DNA from 3 places in the Pseudoalteromonas espejiana DSM 9414 genome. Region 1 is predicted to be linked to each of the others. Evidence: predicted binding sites of a transcription regulator. Region 1 holds the regulator's gene; each other region holds the start of a gene.
The links. Region 1 encodes sigma-54, which starts transcription at its own class of promoters, with help from an activator protein. Its sites were predicted from a motif close to GTTGGCACGNNNNTNGNNT; they were not measured.

Region 1 (7,771 bases):
TAAGCGGATTAATGGTTTAATCGTAGTTAATGAGCAAAACCAGCCTGTTGGCGCCTTAAATATGCAAGACCTATTAAAAGCAGGAGTATTATAAATGCAATTTGAAGATCTCTATCAACCGCTAAGCGATGATGCAAAAGCACGCGCCAAAAAAGTAAAACTACTCATATGCGATATTGATGGTGTATTTTCTGACGGCCGTATTTACTTAGGTAATCAAGGTGAAGAGTTAAAAGCATTTAATACAAAAGACGGCTTTGGCGTTAAATCCCTTATTAATAGCGGCTTTGAGGTTGCTGTAATTACCGGACGCCACTCAAAAATAGTGCAAACACGCATGAGCAGTTTAACAGTACAGCATATTTATCAGGGCCAAGAAGATAAACTCATTGCTTATCAAGAGCTCAAAAACACATTAAATTTAACCGACGAGCAAATAGCTTACATAGGCGACGATGGCCCAGACATGCCAGTAATGGAGCAAGTAGGTTTTGCCGTCGCGGTTAACGATGCCCACCCGCTTATTAAGCGCTTATCGCATTACACCACGCAAATGCCTGGCGGCTTTGGCGCAGTAAGAGAGCTGACCGACTTACTAATGCTCGAAAACGGTATTGCACTAACTACCCAAGGCACCAGTTCATGAATGCAGCACGCGTTATACTCAGCGCGCTATTCATCGGCTGTATGGTTTGGCTTTGGTACCCTTATTTTAGTCAAACAAATGTTGCTCCCGAACAAGAGCCGGAGATTATAGCTAAACCCGACTACACCGCCATAGAGCTAAAGCAAACCTCTTACGATGAGCAAGGTAAAATAAATCACAAAGTGACTGCAGCTAAAATGGAGCTGTACCAACAACTTGGGTTTACCTTTTTTGAAAAACCAATTTTTACCCTATATAACGAAAAACAAACGTGGCGTATAAATGCTGACGAAGCCACCTTATATGAAGACAAACAACTTATTTTAGAAGGCAATGTAGTTGCCAAAAATTTAGTTGATAACGCCATGATAGATAACATTAATGCCGACAACATCGAAGTCGACATTAAAGCGCTAACAATGCGCTCAGAGCAACCGGTGGTTGTAACTGGACCCAGCTTAAAAATTGTCGGTAAAGGCCTAGAAGCCGATTTAAAAACCGAAGTAATAAAACTAATTAACCATACGCGAACAATATATTATGACCAATAAACTTACTAAAATTTTAATAATTCCATCGTTAGTGCTGGCTTTTAGCGCCTCTTCAGCTGAACCTGAAACACCGCCACCTGCGAACCAAATTTCAATTAGTGCAGACCGCCAAGAAGGTCAACTAAAAGAAAATGTAGGTATTTTTGAAAAAAATGTAGAAATTGTACATGGTAGCCGCAAAATTACAGCCGACCGTCTTGAAGTGCATAAACGCGAAGACTTAGGTGATAACAAGCAATTACTAATTGCCACAGGCAGCCCTGCATACTTTGAAGAAAAACAAGACGATGGCACTATAATGAGCGCCAGTGCTAACGAAGTTCGCTACGATGTAGCTAAGCGTTTTTTAACCCTTGTAGGTGATGCAGAAGTTGCCCAAGCGGGTCAAAAAATTAATGCAAAAAGCATTACCTATGACATGGAACAACAGCTAATTAGCGCTGAAAAAGACGAAAACTCAACAGATCGCGTACACACTATTTTAGTACCTGTTGAAGCAAAACCAGAAGATAAAACAGGTAACGAAGGCCAACCATGAGTACCTTAAAAGCAGAATTACTAGCAAAAAGCTATAAAGGTCGCCAAGTTGTAAAAAACGTTGGGTTAGAAGTTCAAGCAGGTAGTATTGTTGGCTTACTAGGCCCTAATGGTGCAGGTAAAACCACCACGTTTTACATGATTGTAGGCCTAGTTCCTAGCGATAAAGGTAAAATTTCAATAGATGATAACGACATTACGTTATTACCTATGCACAGCCGTGCTCGCTTAGGTATTGGCTATTTACCACAAGAGTCATCAATTTTTAGAAAGTTAACAGTTTATCAAAACTTAATGGCGATTTTAGAAACGCGAAAAGAGCTTAATAAAGCCGCTAGAGAAGAAACGCTTAACAACCTACTTGATGAGTTTAGTATTCAGCACATTCGCGACAGCCAAGGTATGGCGCTTTCTGGTGGCGAACGTCGCCGCGTTGAAATTGCCCGCGCATTAGCCGCAAATCCTAAATTTATTTTATTGGATGAGCCTTTTGCTGGTGTTGATCCAATTTCAGTGTTAGATATAAAGAAAATAATTGAACATCTTAAAAATCGTGGGATTGGGGTACTAATTACCGATCACAACGTAAGAGAAACCCTTGATGTTTGTGAAAAAGCCTACATTGTTTCTCATGGGGAGCTAATTGCATCTGGCACTCCAGAACACGTATTAAACGACAAAACTGTGCGCGATGTTTACTTAGGCGAGCAATTTAGGCTGTAACAATCAAGCCACTCCTTTGAGCATCTGCTAATATTAATTATAACAACATAAAAGGATTGTTAGAGATACATGAGGCAATCATTACAGCTGCGCATGGGCCAGCAACTTACAATGACTCCACAATTGCAGCAAGCGATACGTTTGCTGCAGCTCAGTACATTGGATCTCCAGCAAGAAATACAAGAAGCACTTGATAGCAACCCGCTATTAGAAGTTGAAGAGCAAGATTACACGGAAGATTCGGCTGGAAAAAACGAGCAAAAAGCAGACACCGATGATGTAACCGTAAGCGCATCAACTGACGATTCAGCCAGCGAATACGAACAAGACAGCGGTGAAGCTTTAAATAAAGACACCGTTAGCGATGATATGGCAATGGATGTTACGTGGGATGAATACATGAGCGCCGCGCCTGCAGCTTCATCAGGCCCAATGCCAGAAGATGAGTCTATTTACCAAGGTGCTTCTACCGAAACGCTTCATGAGTATTTAATGTGGCAGCTTCAACTTACACCCTTTAGCCCTACCGACGAAGCAATTGCTATTGCCATTGTAGAAGCTGTAGATGACTCAGGTATTTTAACGTTAAGCTGCGAAGAAATTTTAGAAAGCTTTAACCAAGAGCACGATGATGACGTTGAAGTTGAACTTGATGAAATTGAAGCTGTTTTAAAGCGAATTCAATTATTTGACCCTGTAGGTATTGCAGCACGAAGCCTACAAGAGTGCTTATGTATACAGTTGAATCAATTTGATAAAGATACACCTTTAATAGAACAAACAAAAATGATCTTAACCGATCATATTGATCTATTAGCAGCTCGCGACTATCGTACATTAATGAAGAAAACAAAGCTCAAAGAAGATGAGCTTAAAGAGGTAATGACATTAATACACACTCTCAACCCAAAACCTGCTGATACCATAGTGAGGGAAGAGTCTGAGTATGTTATACCTGATGTATCGGTTAAAAAAATTAAAGGCCGCTGGGTGGTTGAGTTAAACCCAGATAGCATGCCAAAAATACGTGTAAATAGTCAGTATGCGGCTATGTCGCGTACCGTAAAATCTTCGGGTGATAGCCAATTTATTCGCTCTCACCTGCAAGAAGCTAAATGGTTTATTAAAAGCCTAGAGAGCAGAAACGATACGCTATTAAAAGTAACTAACTGTATTGTAAAACAGCAGCAGGCATTTTTTGAACATGGCCCTGAAGCCATGAAGCCTATGGTATTAAACGATGTTGCTGAAATGGTAGAAATGCACGAGTCGACAATTTCGCGTGTAACTACGCAAAAATATATGCATACACCACGTGGTATTTTTGAGCTTAAATACTTTTTCTCAAGCCATGTAAGCACCGAAAACGGTGGTGAGTGCTCATCTACAGCAATACGCGCCTTGATTAAAAAGCTAATTGCCGCGGAAAACTCAGCTAAACCATTGAGTGATAGCAAAATTGCGGATATATTGGCAGAGCAAGGAATTAAAGTAGCTAGACGCACAATAGCAAAATACCGTGAATCGCTAGCTATTCCACCGTCAAATCAGAGAAAGAGTTTGATATAAGACGTAAAAAACAAAGAGGAAATGCTTATGCAACTAAACCTAACTGGTCGTCACGTAGAAGTAACTGAATCACTTAAAGACTATGTAAATAATAAATTTGCAAAGCTGGAAAGGCACTCAGATCATATTAGCAATGTGCATGTCATTCTCGATGTAGAAAAACTCAACCAAAAAGCTGAAGCGACAATTCATGTAAGTGGCGCAGACTTATTTGCCTCTACAGAGCACCAAGATATGTATGCCGCAATAGACTCGTTGATTGATAAACTCGATCGCCAAGTTATTAAACATAAAGAGAAGCTCGCTAGACACTAATATTATGAAATTAAGTACATTAGTATGCCAGGACTGCAGCAAAGCTGCGGTCCTTTTTAGTAGTAAAAAAAGAATTTTAGAATTCATTAGCGAACTCGCTCATGAAAAATTACCTTATTTACCACAGCAAGATATTCTCAACGCATTAGCAAGCAGAGAAAAACTAGGTAGCACAGGTATTGGCCGAGGAATCGCGATTCCTCATGGCAGAATGGGTGGCGTAGAAGAGCCGCTTGCATTAGTACTTGTTAGCGATACACCTGTTAACTTTGATGCGATAGATAACTGCCCGGTTGATATTTTTGTGGCACTCATCGTACCAGATGGTGATAACCAGCAGCACCTAAAGACTCTAGCAACTATAGCTGATAAACTGAGCAACAAAGAATTTTGTAAACAGCTACGCAGTGCAAAAACCGATGCTGAGCTGTATAACGTTATTGTTGAACAATCGTAGTAAATACTAAGGGCGATAAATGGAGTTGATTATCATAAGCGGCCGTTCTGGTTCAGGAAAGTCGGTTGCTTTGCGCGTAGTTGAAGATTTGGGTTATTATTGCGTAGATAATATTCCGGTAAACTTACTGCCCTCTTTGGTACGCAGCGTATCAGATAACTACGACAAAATAGCGGTCAGTATTGATGTGCGTAATATCCCAAAACAACAAGACGAATTCAACGATATTCTTGAATACCTTCCTGACTTTGCAAAACCAACACTGTTTTACTTAGATAGTGACGATCAAACACTGATCAAACGCTTTTCTGAAACGCGCCGCTTACACCCTCTATCAATTGATTCGTTACCACTTGATTTAGCAATAAAAAAAGAAAAAGAACTGCTTGATGTGTTGGTCACACGCGCCGATTTTATGCTTGATACCACTGATTTAAGTGTGCACCAATTAGCCGAATCTATCCGTGAAAAAATACTGGGTAAAAAAGATAAACAACTTATTGTGACGTTTGAATCTTTTGGGTTTAAACATGGTATTCCAAAAGAAGCTGATTATGTATTTGATGCTCGCTTTTTGCCAAACCCGCACTGGGAGCCAGAATTAAAGCCTTTAACAGGGCTCGATCAGCCTGTAAAAGACTTTTTAGCAAATCACAGCATAGTGCAAAAATTCACCTGGCAAATTCAAACCTTTGTACAAACTTGGTTACCGCATTTAGAGCGTAACAACCGCAGTTATTTAACAATTGCTATAGGTTGTACTGGCGGGCAACATCGCTCGGTGTATTTGGCACAAGCCATTGGTGAAAGCTTTGCTATGACGCACCCTAATGTAAAAATTCGTCATCGTGAGCAAGAAAAATAACCTTAAAATAATAACCTGTTCAGTTTAGGTATAGTAATTTATGCGCTGTGAAGACACGTTTTTAATAAAAAACAAATTAGGCTTACACGCCAGAGCTGCAACGGTGCTTGCACAATTAGCCGTGCAATTTGATGCTACAATAACCTTACATCAAGATGATAAAGAAGCCGCTGGTGATAGCGTATTAGCCTTAATGCTACTCGAAAGTAGTAAAGGTAAAGAAGTTAAAGTTGTATGTGAAGGCCCAGACTCAGAACAAGCTCTCCACGCTGTTGGGCAGTTAATTGCACAACGATTTAACGAACAAGAATAAACGTTTAATTACTTAGCTTGCTCAAACATTTTCGCTTTATGCCCTGATCAGTTTGTGTAGCTTGGTAAATGAATAGTATTTAATTAGATTAATCGCGATGTGGTTAATCGCCTCCCCCGTCGTATATAAAAAAATTTAGGATGCCAATGCCAGAAGCGTTTGAACAAGACTACCCACTGCAACAATTAAAACAGGTGACTAAATCACTTAATAGTGGGCAATTTGTTCAAGTAAGACGCATGCTAGCAAAAACGGCCCCGTGTGATACTGCCCTTTTACTCGAATCCTCACCACATAAAATTAGACGCATGCTTTGGCAGCTGGTTGACCCAGATGTACAAGGTGATGTGCTAGAAGAGCTCTCTGAGGATGTACGTTTAGGTATTATTGCGCAGATGGAGCCTGAACACATTGCCGCTGCCACCGAGGATATGGGGCACGATGATTTAGGTGAAGTACTACGTAGTCTCCCTGATACTGTCTATAAAGATGTTGTTGGGGCTATGGACACCCAAGACCGTGAAAGAGCCACTCAGGCTCTTTCATACCAAGAGCGCTCAGCGGGTGCGTTAATGAACACCGATACGGTGACCATTCGCCCAGACGTTACACTTGATGTAGTACTGCGTTATATAAGGCTCAGAGGTGAGCTGCCAGAAGGCACTGATGATTTATACGTTGTTGATAAACATAATTGCTTTTTAGGCGCATTATCGCTCAGTACACTTTTAACTAATCCACCTGAAAAAATAGTACGAGATTTAATGGATGAAGACTGTGAGTCGATTCCTATTTCTATGGATGAAAGTGAGGTTGCTCAGTTATTTGAGCGTCATAACTGGATATCTGCACCGGTAGTTGATGATAACGCACACTTGCTAGGGCGTGTTACCATTGATGATATTGTTGATGTAATACGTGAAGACGCTGAGCATAGCTTATTAAGCTTAGCGGGTCTTGATGATGAAGAAGACACCTTTGCACCGGTTTTAAAAAGCTCGAAAAAACGTTCTGTATGGTTAGGGGTTAACTTACTAACCGCCCTTGCAGCTGCATTTGTAGCAAGCTTTTTCGAAAGTACCCTCGATATACTGCCAATCTTAGCCGTGCTTAACGGTATTGTGCCCTCAATGGGGGGCGTAGCGGGTAGCCAATCTTTAACTTTGGTTATACGTGGTATTGCCGTGGGCCATATAAACCAAACCAATCAACGCTTTTTAATGGCAAAAGAGCTCGCTATTGGCGCATTAAATGGTGTTATTTGGTCTCTACTTATTGCCGGTGTTATTGCATTATGGCAGTGGGACTTTATGTTAGGTGGCGTGCTCGCGTTCGCGATGTTTATGAATTTAGTTGTAGCCGGTGTAGCGGGTGCATGTATTCCTATTTTACTGAAAAAAATGAATATAGACCCAGCACTTGCCGGCAGTGTAGTGCTTACAACGGTAACCGATATAGTTGGTATTTTTGCCTTTTTAGGCACAGCCACATGGCTACTTGTATAAGTAGCCACACTGCTTAAACGTTAAATTGGTGAACCTGGCGGTATAGGTAAATCAGTAAAGTTTTTAGGCCATTTTCCCTCTTTTAAAAATAGCTTTATTTGCTCAACTAAATACTGCTTAAAAGCACTTTCTCCGCTACTTGTATGGCTCAACATTGAGTTTTGATTAAAATCTTCACTCAGCGTAACTAAATAATAACGTAGCTGCGCTTGTACTTCTGGGCTCACTTTATCGCTTGCAACTAAATCAGCCATTGTTTTTGCAGTTAAAAATTGCACGCGCTGAGTAAT
Region 2 (7,771 bases), 450 kb from region 1:
TTGGTAACAAGTCATGGTCGTCAAGTAATTGGCGAAGGTGGACCTGTTATTTTACCAGTCCCTATTGAAAAAATAGGCTTTAGTGAAGATGGCGCCATACAAGTTCGCCCGCAAGGCGCACCAGCAAATTTTTTAGAGGAAGTAGACACGCTGCGCGTTGTTGAAGGTAATAGCAGGCAGCTCGAAAAAGGCAACGATGGTCTATTTAGGCCTGTACCAGGGCAAACCGTCGATACCTCAGCAAATGTAAAAGTTTTAAGTGGTGCACTGGAGATGTCTAACGTTAATCCAGTTCACGAAATGGTCGATATGATCAACCACCAACGTCAATTTGAGTTACAAGTAAAACTAATGAAAACAGCTGAAGAGATTGACGAACGTCAAGATCAGTTGATGCGCATAGTTTAACTTTAAAATGAGGGCATAATTATGAATCCTGCATTGTGGATAAGTAAAACAGGGCTAGACGCTCAACAAACTGATATTTCAGTTATTTCAAATAACTTGGCGAATGCCAGCACAGTAGGTTACAAAAAAAGCCGCGCTATTTTTGAAGACTTACTGTACCAAAATATTAACCAACCTGGTGGCCGTTCATCACAAGATACTGAGATGCCGTCGGGTTTAATGCTAGGTGCCGGTGCAAAAGTCGTTGCCAACCAAAAAGAGTTTACACAAGGTAATATGCTTACCACCGAAAACTCATTAGATTGGATGATCTCCGGCGAAGGTTTTTTTGAAGTATTACAACCTGACGGCAATATTGCCTACTCCCGAAACGGGCAATTTACCACCGATGAAGACGGCCGCATTGTCACCTCTGGTGCTGGTTTTGTTGTGCAACCAGAAATGAACGTACCAGATGATGCGCAGTCAATCACTGTTTCTCAAGATGGTGAAGTGTCGGTGCGTGTAGCAGGGCAAGCCGACAACGTGGTAATTGGTCAGCTTACAATTAGTGACTTTATCAATCCATCGGGTCTTGAGCCAATTGGACAAAATCTTTACACCGAAACCGCTGTTAGTGGTGCGCCGGTACAAGGTAATCCAGGAGTTGAAGGCTTGGGCACAATTATTCAGGGGTCGCTTGAAACATCAAACGTAAATGTGACCGAAGAGCTGGTAAACCTAATAGAAACACAGCGTGTTTACGAGATGAACTCAAAAGTAATTTCAGCCGTTGATGAAATGATGAGTTACATCAATCAGCAGTTATAACCGAATACAAGGGGATATTTATGCGTAATATTATTTTATTTGCAGCAGGCACCTTATTTTTAAGTGGTTGTGTGTCTACTCAAAATAGTGAGGTGGTTCAAGACGATCCTTATTACGCACCTATGTACCCAGAGCCTGTAGCAGAGCCTGTTGTTGCAACAGGGTCACTGTTTAACACTAATACATTTAATGATTTGTATTCAGATAAAAAAGCACTCAGAACCGGCGATATAATTACCGTTAAGCTTGAAGAGTCAACTCAAGCTACAAAAGCCGCTAAAACCGAAACCGACAAAGAAACTGACGCTAGTCTCGACCCCGTTATTGGCTTAGGCGGTTTACCTGTAAATATTGGTGGCGATAGCATTCAATTTGGTATTGGTAGTGATTCATCGTTTACGGGTGATTCTAAATCTAATCAATCAAATAGTTTAGTGGGTGATATTTCGGTAAACGTTATGCGTGTTTTACCAAACGGTAACTTAGTTATACGCGGTGAAAAATGGCTCACACTTAATACCGGTGAAGAATTTATTAGGCTTGAAGGCTTAGTGCGCCCACAAGATGTAAGTGCAGACAACACGGTAGAATCAAACCGAATAGCAAATGCCCGAATTCAATATTCTGGTAAAGGGCAAACACAAGAAGCACAAAGCCCAGGTTGGTTAACGCGCTTCTTTAGTAGCTCATTATTTCCGTTTTAGAGGACAGTAGTATGAATAGCATTAAAGCAATTATTTTGATCATACTGCTAGGCTGGCAATTTTCTGCCAGTGCAGAGCGTATTAAAGATGTATCTATGGTTGAAGGCGTACGTGCTAACCAACTCGTAGGGTATGGGTTAGTCGTGGGCTTACCTGGCACAGGAGAGCAAAACTCATATACGCAACAAAGCTTTAGAGGCATGTTAAACAGCTTTGGTATTACGTTACCTTCAACACAAAGCCCTAAAATTAAAAATGTAGCCGCTGTTGCGGTACATGCAGAGCTACCACCTTTTAGAAAACCTGGTCAAACAATCGATATTACGGTTTCTTCAATTGGTAGCGCAGGCAGTTTACGTGGTGGTACATTGTTGCAAACCTTCTTAAAAGGGGTTGATGGTAACGTGTACGCAATTGCACAAGGTAGCTTAATTGTAGGTGGCTTAGGCGCCCAAGGACTTGATGGCAGTAAAGTGGTTATTAATACACCTACGGTAGGGCGTGTACCAAATGGCGCAACCGTAGAGCGAGAAGTTAAGAGCCCTTTTATGCAGGGTGACTACATTACGTTTAACTTAAACCGCCCAGACTTTACAACCGCCAAGCGGTTAGAAAAAACCATTAACGATTTAGTTGGCCCAAGTAGTGCACAAGCTATTGACGCCGCATCGGTACGTGTTATTGCACCGCGTGATGCATCACAAAGAGTGTCTTATTTATCGACCCTAGAAAACCTAGAATTTAAACCTGCTGACACCTCTGCCAAAATTATTGTTAATTCGCGAACAGGGACCATTGTTATTGGTAAAAACGTAAAGTTACAACCTGCGGCAATCACTCATGGTGGGCTAACAGTTACTATTGCAGAGCAATTAAATGTATCTCAACCAAACCCATTAGCTGAGGGTGATACTGTGGTAACTCAGCAAAGCATTATAGATGTAAACCAAGATGACTCTCGTGCGTTTGTTTTTAACCCGGGCGTTAGTCTTGATGATTTGGTTAGGGCCATTAATGAAGTAGGCGCAGCACCTGGTGATTTAATGGCTATTCTAGAAGCCCTTAAAGAGGCTGGCGCTATTAACGGGCAGCTCGTAGTTATCTAAAATTATTAAAAGCTCGGTATTACAGTAATGTAGCCGAGCTTTTTAATAAAACCCTCCTTTAAAATACCTTTGGCTTAGTTTTTGCATTTCATCAAGTATTATTCATTGTTGTGTCAAAAAGCTGATGGAAACAAATCACCTCGATAAGCAAAACTTTTTTGATTTAAGTAATCTAAATACTTTACGTCAAGACGCTTTAAATAGCGGTGATGCATCTACTGATGCCTCAAAAGCGGCGCTTAAAAAAGCAGCGGCACAATTTGAAGCAATTTTTACGCAAATGCTGCTAAAAGGGATGCGAAAAGCCAACGAAGCCTTTGAAGACGAAGACAGCCCATTTAATTCAAGTGGTGTAAAGTTTTTTGAAGAAATGCACGACCAGCAACTTTCTTCTGAGCTTTCTTCAAATGGGTCTTTAGGGTTGGCTGATTTAATTGTTCAGCAGCTCTCACCAGAGGCAGAAAACTTTATGCCAGGTTCGGTACTTAGAACCACGAGCGATTTTATCAGTGATAAACGCGCAGGCTCAGAGCTCCCTTACGAAAAAGCATCAAGTGCTACTGTAGTTAATACAGACGAATCAAAAGTAAGTACTGTTGTATCAAATAATAAAGCCCCTACAGAGCAAGCACCTGCATTTAACAGTGCCGAAGAATTTGTAAGCACAGTGTGGGAGCATGCTAAAACAGCGGCCGAAAAAATAGGTTTAAACCCTGCCGTTATGGTTGCCCAAGCAGCACTTGAGACTGGCTGGGGCAAGCACATTATTAGTAAAAGTGATGGCGGCAGTTCAAATAACTTATTTAATATTAAATCTGATAAAAGCTGGGATGGTGATAAAGCCAGTAAAGTAACGCTTGAATTTGAACAAGGTACGCCTGTTAAAAAGCAAGCAAGCTTTAGAGCTTACGATTCAATTAAAGAAAGCGTAAACGACTTTGTTGACTTTTTAATGCAAAACCCACGCTACGAAGAGGCCCTTCAAAATACCGCAAAGCCGCATGAGTTTTTAGACTCATTACAAAAAGCAGGCTACGCAACCGATCCTAATTACGCGAGTAAAATAAAAAAAGTGCTAAATAGCAGTGAGCTTAAAAATATTGCAACAAGCGCGTTTGCCCAAGGAGTGAAGTAATATGTCGTTTAGTTTATTAAATATTGCCAGTGCTGGGGTACGTTCAAGCTCTGAGCTTTTACAAACGACCAGTAAAAACATCACCAATGTAAATACAGAGGGCTACGTACGTGAGCGAACTGAATTTACCACTATGGTTGATAATCAAGTAGGGCGGGGCGAAACATATAGGCTTTTGAACGAGTTTGCCCAATCGCAATTAAATCGCGACACCTCTAATAAATCATTTTTTGATCAGTTTGTTACAGAGGCAAATCGAGTAGATACCATTTTTTCTGAAGAGTCTAATAATTTATCAACCGGTATCAATTCGCTTTTTAACAACGTACAAGAGGCTTTAAATCAGCCTTCTTCATCGGTTGCTCGCTCATTAGTAATGACCGATGCGCAAAGCCTAGTTGATCAAATGGATAGGCTTTCAGGGATTGTGCTTGAACAGCAAAGCATAGTGAACGAACAACTTGAGATTTTTTCTGAAGAAGCCAATTCGCTCATACAAAACATTAATACGCTAAACCAAGAAATAGCCGTTGTTAACGGAACAAACAACGCATCAGACGCAAGCTCTATTTACAATCAGCGAGATTTAGCAATTCGTGAACTATCAGAGCTCGTTGATATAGAAACTCTTGATGGCCCTAATGGCGAAAAGCTTGTTTTTATGGGCACTGGCGAGTCGTTAGTTATGGAAAATGGGACCTTTAACTTGTTTTCACTGTCGGGCGATCCCGATCCTAATTTTAAAGAACTCACACTTGATGTGAATGGCGGCAAAGCTGTGCCGCTTGAAATAGATGCGAGCAAACTTAAAGGCAAAATTGGCGGCTTATTGGCGTTTAGAGACGACATGCTTGTACCGGCACAAAATCAAATAGGCCAAATGGGGTTAGCAATTGCCGATGCGTTTAACGAGCAAAATAAACTCGGTATGGATGCTAATGGCGAGCTAGGCGGTGATATATTTAATATACCTACCGTGGGTGGTTATGCGTACCAAGCTAATACCGGCGGTGCCAGTTTAACAGCCACTCTTGAGGCCGGTAAAGGCAGTGAGCTACCCGCTAGTGACTTTATTGTAAAGTACAGTGACACGAATGAAGTTGAAATTTACCCCATTGATAATAAAGGTGAGAAGATTAAAGATGCCAGCGGCAACGAAATTTTTACTACTGCAGCTGTTGATACAGCAACAGGTAAAGTCAATTTAAAAGACAACAGTCCGGCAAATGATGGTTTAGATTTGTTTGGATTAGAAATTACGCTCGATATTGCTAAGCTACCTAGTGTTGATGATCGATTTATGGTCAAACTTAACTCTCAAGCATCAACAAGCTTGAAGCTTGCAACAGGGCGCGCAGAAGACTTAGCACTGGCATCGCCTATTCGTACAGCAAATAGTATAAATAATACAGGTACTGCTACTATTTCAGCGGGAGAAGTAACAAGTGTAACATCGGGTGGTTTTAGCACAGCTCCTGGTTTGACCAATGGCAGTATTACCCTAGTTAAAACAGGCACTGCAAACGAATATCAAATTTCAGATGAGAATAACGCGGCAACAACAATTATTATTCCACCGCCAGGTAATAATGTTATATCTCAAGCAGGAACGCCATACAGCGATTATGGTTTTGATTTTGATATAGAAGGTACACCAGCAACAGGCGACACTTTTACTCTTGAATTTAATAAAGGCGGCTTTGATGATAACCGTAATGGTTTAAAGCTAGCTGATTTACAAAATGGCGAATTAGTTCGTAAAAATGTAGTAACTACATCCACTGCCGACAATCACGACACATTTAATCAAGCCTATTCAGGCTTAGTGAGTGATATTGGCGTAGTAACCGGCCAAGCCATTACCAGTGCAAGTGCATTTGATGCGCTTGCTCAGCAATCAGAAGCGTGGTATGAGTCGCTCTCGGGTGTAAACCTAGATGAAGAGGCTGCCAACTTACTGCGTTTTCAGCAATCATATTCAGCATCAGCTCAAGTGTTAGCTGCTGCTCAAGAAGTTTTTAACACCTTATTAAGTGCGGCGAGGTAATTATGCGTTTATCAAATAACTTAATGTATCAAAACAATATTAATAAAATACTTCAAAACCAACAAGGAGTTAATAAAGCACAAGAACAAGTAAATACACAGAAGCGGATCCTAACAGCGTCTGACGATCCATCAGCTATGTCTCAAGCATCACTTTATTCTGATAAAATACAAATAAATGAGCAGTATGAAAAAAACATAACCATGCTTTCTAGTCGCTTAACTAATGAAGAAACCGTACTTGATAATATAAAAAGCTCATTAGAGAGAGCGCATACATTAACTATCCAAGCTGGTAATGGAGCTTATTCCGATGTTGACCGTGAAGGAATCGCAGAAGAACTAAAGTCGATACAATCGACAGTACTCGATTTAATGAATGCTAAAACAGAAGATGGTAAATATCTTTTTTCTGGATATCAAGATAATACACCTGCTTATAGTTATAACAGCGCGCATCAGAAGTATGAATATGGTGGAGATCAAGGACTGCACAAAATAAAAATAGCCGAAGGTATCGATATAAAATCAAGTGATAATGGATTTGATGTTTTTGAAAAAGTACAAGCTAGGTTAAATGTAAGCTCAAATGATGGTGTAGTATCAGGTGGAGTACTCGACTCTAAAGTTTACGTTAAAGAGCAAGGACAGTTTGAGAGCTTTCATAGTGCTGAATATGATCCTTCAGGCGCTAATAATACCTACAATGTGATAACAACAGCAGGGTCCCCTGCAACTTATACAGTTGAGCAAGGAGGGAATGTTTTAGCCAGTGGTAATCTATCTGATGGACTTATTAAATTTAACGGGCTCGAAATAAGTATTTCACCTGTCGCTACGGGGCAAGTGGATTTCACTCTAGGGGCACCTCAAAAAGAGAATGTACTCAATACTATGAGCAATTTAATTGCGGGTTTAACAGATACAAGCCTAGATCAAGATGCTTTTGAGCAAGTCATTGCTGATGGTTTAGTGCAATTAGATAATGGGAAAAACAAAGTATCGTTAACGCAAGCTGGCCTAGGTGGGCGAATTAATGCTGCAGATAAAATTTCACAGTCAAATGCAGATTTGGATATAAGCAATAAAGCTGCACGTGCTGATTTAGTCGAACTAGATATGGCTGAAGCCATTACAGAGCTAACAAAGCAAGAAACGGCCTTACAGGCATCACAGGCAACTTTTGGCCGACTGGCTAATCTTTCCTTATTTGATTACTTATAAATAACCCCAGAGTAAGGCAAAGCCTTGCCTAACTCTGCTTACACTTACCTTTTTCATGCCTATCTCACTGATTTATATAAGCTTGTTCTAAAAGTTAATAATGATTTACGTGTTAACAAGTAGCTCATTAGCTTTTATATTTTGTGAAAAAAAAACAATAGCTTTTTAAATTTAAGAGTCTTATTTTCAATGGCTTAGCTAAATTTAGTTGTTTTTTTTAAAAAAAAGCTAAAGGATTTTTGGGTTAGACCGATAACTTAATTAACCAGCAAAGCGTTGTAAATAACAGCCACTGCTTAATTTAAGTAAGTTTGAGAGTAAATGATAAGTTTACTTCG
Region 3 (7,771 bases), 1.1 Mb from region 1:
TGCTTATAAGTTGCTTTGCAAGCCCTTTATTACGATGTTCTGGTGATACAAAAACCGTAGATAAAAATAAAAAATTGCTTTTTTGTTGCACCCGACATGCAGCAACTATTTGCATATTGCTGTAAACAACCCATGCGCTATCTTGCTTGTTTGCACGTCCTCGAACGCTATAACTTGCATAAAACTTATTTACTAATGGAGTTTTAAGTGCGTCTATTTTTTGTACTGTGTACATGTTTAGCTTAGCATTAACGCCAGATACTGCTCAAATTGCTGCTTTAAAAACATTTGCTCCGCTACCGGACGGCTATGAATAGCGTTATAAACTTGCTCGCGTGTTTTTTTATTACGTTTTATTTGGTAAGCCCAAAATGAAGCCTCGTAATCTAACTGAATTTGATATTTTTGCTCGCGTGGCAAGGCACATAAATTAAAACTCACAAACACTCCTAAGTACGATTATTAATACGTAATTATTATACTTATAAATAGCACTAATTACTGTTTAAAAAGCGACAATCATGGGCAAAAAGCATGCTATTTGCTACTATTCGCCCTCGTAATTGACCTTGTTATACCAATCTGCTTAATTAAGTAATCTATTTCAGGATTGGTATTATTATATTAAACGGAATTAACCTTGCAGTCACAAATTAATACTTTGTTTTTATTAATAGTTTTGCTTTTTAGTAAAGTCGCAGTAGCTCATCATAATAGTGTTATATTTAATCGCCCAACCGACTCACCTCAGGCCAGCTATGCTTTAGCTTTACTATCACTTGCCTATAAAGAGCTTAATTACGAAATTCACTTAATTGATTTTAGCCGACAAAATGCATTATTGGCTGCCAATAATGGTGTATTAGATGGTCAACTTGGTCGCGATATTAGCATTGAAGCAGAAAATAAAAATCTCATTAGAGTCAATTATGTATTATTTGATTACAAGCTAATGCTATTTAAAAACTGCCAACCAAACACCCTAAATATGTTACAAAACGTGGCGATTTTATCAGGCTATCCTGTACAACAGCATTACTTAGAGAGTACGCACTTTAAAGGTAAAGTGATTGAAGTAAAAAACATTTCGACCCAACTTAATCTACTGGCACAAAAAAAGGTAGAAGGCGCTATTATGCTTGACTTTGTATTGCCTAAAGCTAATTTAGAATTACCCGAAACCTGTATGCAAAAACAACTTTTAAATACGTTTTCGCTGTACCACTACATCCATAAAAAACATGCAGAATTAGCGCCTAAGCTATTAGCAGCATTAAAAAAATTAAATAATAACGGCACCACTCAAGCTCTGCGGGCAAAGTACAATTTACATTAATGCATACTAATTTAACTACACGGTTAAAATTCAAACCCTTGTTGTTTTTCAATAGTTGATTGCTGTTGTGCTTGCTGGCGTTTTTGTAAATAACGCTTGTAACGTTGTTGGCATAGGCTCAATACCTTCTTTTTTTGTGCATTGGTAAGCGTATTCCAGTTAAAGCGTTCATCGCGGCTTCGGTAACAACCTTTACAATACCCTCGGTTATTTACTTGGCAAATACTTTTACAAGGACTGGGAATATCAAATATTTCAATTTGTTGCATTGCCCCTCCTCAGTAAAATAATTGCTTTATATGAGTATAGCGTTATTTATGCGCAAAAAAAAAGCAGCGTAATGGCTGCTTTTAAAATCTGAGGCTGTATTACTACTTGAGCTCTTCACTTATTTGCGTTTTGCGTTGAAATGGCTTTGCATACATAGCCAAAACTAGCGGTTTTAATTCTTCTGGCACAAGTGCTAAACGCTGCTCAAAAGTAGCGGTGTCGGGTTCATCAATAACAGCTTGTTTGCAGCCACCAGCAATGTAGTTTCCTGGGTGCAAATAAAACGAGTCTACAATTTGTTTATCAATTGTTTGCGCAAGCTCATCTGCATCATTACAGTCAGTATCAATAGGCTTTCCGAATGCTAAATGTACATGCCCTTTAGCTGTGCTGAAACCTTCAACAATACTGGCTATATCTTCACCGGCTGATTTTACATATTCGCCGTGGTGCTGTTTATGATAAAGCTCTTTTGCTTTTGCAATAGCGCATGGCTCGTACTGATACGAAATAGACACAGGAACAATTTTAAGCTCTTTAATGTATTCACCAAACTCTTTCTTTTGCTTGCGCCCATTAAGTTGAAGCATTTTTAACAGCGCCGGATCTGTTTGATCAAATCCATCTTTAGCACGCCCTTCTTTTTGTGCAATCCAGATAGAGTTTCCAGCGGTTAAAGAGTCATAAATATAAGATGACAACTGCGTAAGTGCTTTAAGCATCTCTTTTGGTGCTTTAGCTGAGCGCTTTACAATAAAGCTTTTATTTAACCGCATAAGCTCTGTGATGTACGGAATTTGCAATAGGTTATCACCAATGGCTATACGTACTGTTTTCATTTTATGCTGATATAAACCCCAGTTTACAAGTGCAGGGTCAAGCACTATGTCACGGTGGTTTGATATAAATAAGTAAGCCTGCTGTGGGTCTAGCTTATCAAGTCCCGAAAACGTTACTTTAGATGTGGTGCGCTTAACAAGCTTATCTAAATACTGCGCAACTTCGTTTTGCACATCTTCAACGGTTGTAAATTTGCCCCATTTTTTTCGTAACTGGCTTCTCACCAGTGTGCGAGCAATAAAAGGCATAGCGGATATAAAGCGTGGTAAATTGTACTTAGCTATTACATCAATAAACGCGTTATCGTTAATTAACCGCGCTAACGAGGCCGCAACTTCATCGTCGTTGTATGGTCTTATGTCTGCGTACTTATCTTCTAATTCACTCATTACTGCATCTACAATGTTAAAAAACGGCACGTAAAAACGTACCGCTTATATAATAATTTGATTATAACTCAGCCACTCTTAAATAAGAAATAGCCACTAAGGCATGCTTACTTATCTTAATTGTGTTCATTAACTGTATGACCACACAAAGGAGCATTGGTGCACTGTTTTTATAAATTAACTGAGTGCTAGGTTAAACTTATTCACTCTTATACCTGCCCAGCTATTTAGCAGGGTAAAATATCATGATATGCCTTATTCAGTGGGCAGACCAGCCACATTAATTAACCCTGTGTATATTGCATAGGTATTTTGCGTCAAAGCGACTCTATCTCTGCTTTATTAAAATACCCATCACGGGGTTAAATTTAACCTCAAAAAATAAATACACCTAATCATTTGGTAGTAATAGCATTAACAAAGGGATTTTTTCGTAGTACCTTAGCTCCTCTCGCAATTTTATTGTACGCATATTGATAGGACACACGATGAAAATCACCATTCTCGATAACGCCACTTTAGCTAAAACATCTTTAACCTGTATTGAAGAATTAGGCGAGCTCACTACCTATGAGCTCACATCGCCAGAACAAGTTGTAGAACACAGCCAAGGCGCTGATGTGCTTATTACCAATAAGGTGGTATTAAATCGTGACACCATTAGCCAACTTAAACAGCTAAAATTAATTTGTGTAAGCGCAACAGGTACTAATAACGTAGATTTAAAAGCCGCTGAAGAATTTGGAATTGCCGTAACAAATGTTGCTGGTTACTCAACGCCTTCTGTTGTGCAGCATACCTTCTCGTTAGTTACTAACTTACTTGGCAACACACACCGCTACCAAGCTGACTGCCAGCAAGGTGCATGGCAAAAAAGCGAGATGTTTTGTAGATTAGACTACAGCTTTAACGATTTACAAGGCAAAACCTTTGCCATTATTGGCGGCGGTACACTCGGTAAAGGGGTGGCTAACGTAGCGCAAGCATTTGGTGCCACAGTAGTGATAGCTGAGCGCAAAGGTGCCCCATGTAGAGAAGGTCGCACGGCATTTGAAGAAGTTCTAAAAACAGCCGATATTATCAGCGTACACTGCCCGCTTAGCGATGAAACCCGCGACTTAATATCCCTTGCAGAACTTAAAATGATGAAGCCAAGCGCTATTATTATTAACACAGCCCGCGGCGGAATTATTAACGAAGCTGATTTAACCACAGCACTTGAGCAAAACTTAATTGCGGGTGCCGGCGTTGATGTGCTGACCAAAGAGCCTGCAGAGCATACAAACCCACTTGCTAATTATACAGGTAACAACCTATTACTTACTCCGCATATTGCATGGGCAAGTACTGAGTCTATTGTGCGTTTAATTAACGAGGTTAGCTTAAATATAACTGCATTTAGCAACAACGAGGCACGTAATCGCTTAGTTTAAAAGGTAGTCGTTAAAAAAACTAAAATATGGCTGTTTTTACTAATGTTTTTTATAAACACACATTTAAAAACAGCCTTTAAAATTTAACCATTTGAATTTTAATGAATTATTATTTTGGCCTGTTAATTGCCTTATATGAGTAAATAAATTAATAAAAACTTATTTAAGGAAGACAACAATGAAAAAATCTTTATTAGCTGCTGCACTTATCGCCCCATTTTTAACCGGTTGTGTTATTGCCGTATCAGATGGCGAAGCCGATTCACATTGGGCAGGCAGTGGCTCTTCTAGCTGGCAACATCATCATAAAAAGAACCGTGAAGTGATTGCCGACTTAAAAATGGATAGCAGCTACCAGTCGGTGTTAGCACAATTAAAAACACCTAGCTTTACTGAGCTACTAAAAAAAGACGACGATGTATACCAAGTTCTTTTTTATGCTACCCACAGTATTCACTCTGATAGCAAAACTACAAAAGATGAATGCACACCGCTAGTATTTAAGAATGATAAATTAGTAGGTGTTGGTGAAAGTGCTTTAAACATGATTGCAAAATAATAGCGCCTAGTAAAAAGCAAAAAACGCCACAATAGTGGCGTTTTTTTATATATTTAATACCTTTTGGCTACAAATTAACAGCGAAAACTTGATCTCGCCCTGCATCTTTCGCGGCGTATAAACCTAAATCTGCTTGTTCTAGTAAAGCTTGCTCTGCACTTGCATTGCCGTTTTCCATACTCGCGATACCAATACTTATCGTTATGTGCTCTGCATTTAAAGACGCTTTATGTTCTATATTAAGATCATGAACCGCTTTTCTTAATTTTTGTGCAAATGCCTGTGCTTGTTGTTTATTCACATCAGGTAAGACTGCAGCAAACTCTTCACCACCATAGCGCGCTATAAAGTCAGTACTTCGCTCACATTGAGCAGCGAGCGCTTGGGCCACTTGCTTCAAACATTCATCACCAGCACGATGCCCATAACAGTCGTTGTAACGCTTAAAATGATCGATATCCATTAACAAAACAGATAAGCACGAACCATTGCGCTTGCTTCTACGCCACTCACGCGAGAGGTTTTCGTCTAGGTAGCGCCTGTTAGGGATTTCCGTTAAGCCATCAATAGAGGCAAGCATTTCAAGCAAATCATTTTTTTGCTTAATAAGTAACTGATTACGCACTCGCACTTTTACTATGGATGCATTAAATGGTTTGGTTATGTAATCCATTGCGCCAAGTTCAAGTCCTTTAGCTTCGTCTGTATGGCTATTATTGGCAGATATAAAAATAATAGGAATAGATTGAGTAATCGGGTTTTCTTTTAGCTGTACAAGCACTTCATAACCATCAATACCTGGCATCACTACATCGAGTATGATTAAGTCCACTTGATTAGATTTAGTAAAAGTGAGTGCTTTTTCGCCGCTATCAACTAAAAATACGTCGTGATCTTGACCCAATGTTTTTTCAAGCACTAGCCTATTTAATGGATCGTCATCAACAATCAATATTTTAGCTTTTTTCGGCATCCCGCCCCCCTAAGGTTTCAATAAAAATGATCACTTGCTTTAACTGTACTACTAGCTCTTTTAAAGTTTGCTGAATAGGTTCATTTGTGGTTTTAAGGTGCGTTTCACATTGTTTTGCACACAGTGAAAGCCTTATAAATCCTAAGTTTCCTGCAACCCCTTTTATACTATGCACTAAGCGTACCACCTCATCTTTTTGAGTATTCTCTTCAATTTGCTCAAGTTGGGTTTCACATAGTCTTGCAAATTTACCAACCATAGTGGCTAGTAAGTTCTCGTCAAAATTAAATTGTGTTAGTGCAAATGTTTGGTCGTAAAACTTAGGCTTAGCAAAGTCCACATCCCTTATTGCGTCAAGCAATACCGATGCAACAACTGGCTTAGTTAAATGCTTGTTCATGCCACTATTTAAAGATCGTTCAACATCTGCAGGTTCGCAATGCGCAGTTAACGCAAAAATAGGCAGTTGGCGGGCGTCAAACTGTTGGCGAATTAACTGCGTAGCTTGGCAGCCATCAATATGCGGCATTTGCACATCCATTAAAATTAAATCAGGTTTTAATGTTTGTAATAGCTCTATTGCATCAGGTGCATTGGTTACTGTTATTACATTAACGTGCGCTTGTTTTAGAACACTACCAATAATTTCTAAATTTAAAGGGTTATCGTCAACCGCCATAATAAGAAGACCCGATACATCCTTTTTTATTTCCTCAATTTTTTCATGCGGCTTTATTAACTCACGTCCTTTGTTAGCATTTAGGTTAAACAAACGTTGAGTTAACGCCGTTGCTTTAACATGCTGCGCATTAATTTTTGTTGTATTTGGCAAAGCTAAGGTGTGTTCGTGGTTAATAACAACCACAGGGTAAGAGTTTGAAGTAAGTGTTTCGTTTATAGACTCAATACTTAATAATTCACTTAACGTTGTTTCATCAACAATTAACTGCTGCGCATCTGCAAGCTTAATAGGATAGCGAAGAGCATCCTCTAGGTTAATAGCCTGCAATTGCGAGTACGCATTAACAACTTCATTCAATTGCTGCGTTTCATCGCTAACAATTGCTAAGGTATTAGGTAAAAATTCGGTATTTTTAGTGTTATCGACCGCAAGTGAAAGAGTAAAGTAAAACTCACACCCTTTACCTTTATCACTATTAATGGCAATTTCTCCGCCCATTAAAGCCACACCGTGCTTAACTATAGCGAGCCCTAAACCAACCCCTTGGTGAATGCGTGTTGAAGACTCATCGCCTTGTGTAAAGGCATCAAATAATCGTCTTTGGTCCGCTTTAGCAATACCTACGCCACTGTCTATCACATGAAAACAAATACGTTGCTGCTCTAGGGTGTCATTTTCTTCAAGCTGCATTTTTAAGGTTATGCTGCCCTTATCGGTAAATTTAACGGCATTAGTCAGTAGGTTACCTAATATTTGCTGTAAGCGTATTGAATCACCAATAAGTGCAGGGGTAATTAGAGGGTCTATTTCGATATTAAAAGTTAGCCCTTTATTTTGGCATAGCGGCGCCGTTAGGCTCTCGCAGATATCAATCAGTTCAACTAAACAAAATGGCACAAGCTTAAGCTGCGCTTGCGCGCTTTCTACCCGGGCAAAATCTAACATTCTATTGAGCATTAACAGCAGGCTTTGCGCTGCATTTTTAGCTTGTTTGGTTTGTGACAGCTGTTTATTGGTTAAGCCCTGCTCAACAATCATATCTAACAAGCCAAGCACTGCGTTAAGCGGTGTTCTTATTTCGTGGCTTAAGTTAGCAATAAAACGGCTTTTAGCTATGGTGGCGCGTTCAGCATCATGCTTCGCTTTTGTAAGTGCACTAATATCTTGAATATGAATTACATAATACGAAGGGTCGCGATTTTCATCCCACACTAGTGAAACACTTAGCTGTAACCAACTTGCTAGCTTTCCTTGCGATAGTGTTAAATGGTAAACCCGTTTTTTATCAT

Region 2: flgJ (flagellar assembly peptidoglycan hydrolase FlgJ) is a predicted target of sigma-54. The motif match lies at 3,097-3,115, and genes of this name have one in related genera.
Region 3: PESP_RS02750 (DUF3192 domain-containing protein) is a predicted target of sigma-54. The motif match lies at 4,382-4,400, and genes of this name have one in related genera.

The regions. Positions count from the first base shown of each region.
Region 1 covers NZ_CP011028.1:3,212,497-3,220,267, forward strand. The annotation lists gene PESP_RS14565 (KpsF/GutQ family sugar-phosphate isomerase) at 1-94, shown strand, start outside; gene kdsC (3-deoxy-manno-octulosonate-8-phosphatase KdsC) at 95-646, shown strand; gene lptC (LPS export ABC transporter periplasmic protein LptC) at 643-1,197, shown strand; gene lptA (lipopolysaccharide transport periplasmic protein LptA) at 1,187-1,735, shown strand; gene lptB (LPS export ABC transporter ATP-binding protein) at 1,732-2,457, shown strand; gene PESP_RS14590 (RNA polymerase factor sigma-54) at 2,527-4,026, shown strand; gene hpf (ribosome hibernation promoting factor) at 4,054-4,341, shown strand; gene PESP_RS14600 (PTS sugar transporter subunit IIA) at 4,346-4,798, shown strand; gene rapZ (RNase adapter RapZ) at 4,818-5,663, shown strand; gene PESP_RS14610 (HPr family phosphocarrier protein) at 5,704-5,976, shown strand; gene mgtE (magnesium transporter) at 6,123-7,481, shown strand; gene PESP_RS14620 (zinc-dependent metalloprotease) at 7,502-7,771, opposite strand, start outside.
Region 2 covers NZ_CP011028.1:2,763,007-2,770,777, reverse strand. The annotation lists gene PESP_RS12670 (flagellar basal body rod protein FlgF) at 1-408, shown strand, start outside; gene flgG (flagellar basal-body rod protein FlgG) at 430-1,218, shown strand; gene flgH (flagellar basal body L-ring protein FlgH) at 1,239-1,922, shown strand; gene PESP_RS12655 (flagellar basal body P-ring protein FlgI) at 1,934-3,028, shown strand; gene flgJ (flagellar assembly peptidoglycan hydrolase FlgJ) at 3,153-4,163, shown strand; gene flgK (flagellar hook-associated protein FlgK) at 4,165-6,210, shown strand; gene flgL (flagellar hook-associated protein FlgL) at 6,213-7,433, shown strand.
Region 3 covers NZ_CP011028.1:612,150-619,920, reverse strand. The annotation lists gene PESP_RS02780 (GNAT family N-acetyltransferase) at 1-235, opposite strand, end outside; gene PESP_RS02775 (DUF3283 family protein) at 238-441, opposite strand; gene PESP_RS02770 (type 2 periplasmic-binding domain-containing protein) at 641-1,336, shown strand; gene PESP_RS02765 (DUF1289 domain-containing protein) at 1,360-1,605, opposite strand; gene PESP_RS02760 (lysophospholipid acyltransferase family protein) at 1,708-2,835, opposite strand; gene PESP_RS02755 (D-2-hydroxyacid dehydrogenase) at 3,324-4,268, shown strand; gene PESP_RS02750 (DUF3192 domain-containing protein) at 4,447-4,827, shown strand; gene PESP_RS02745 (diguanylate cyclase domain-containing protein) at 4,895-5,800, opposite strand; gene PESP_RS02740 (PAS domain-containing hybrid sensor histidine kinase/response regulator) at 5,784-7,771, opposite strand, start outside.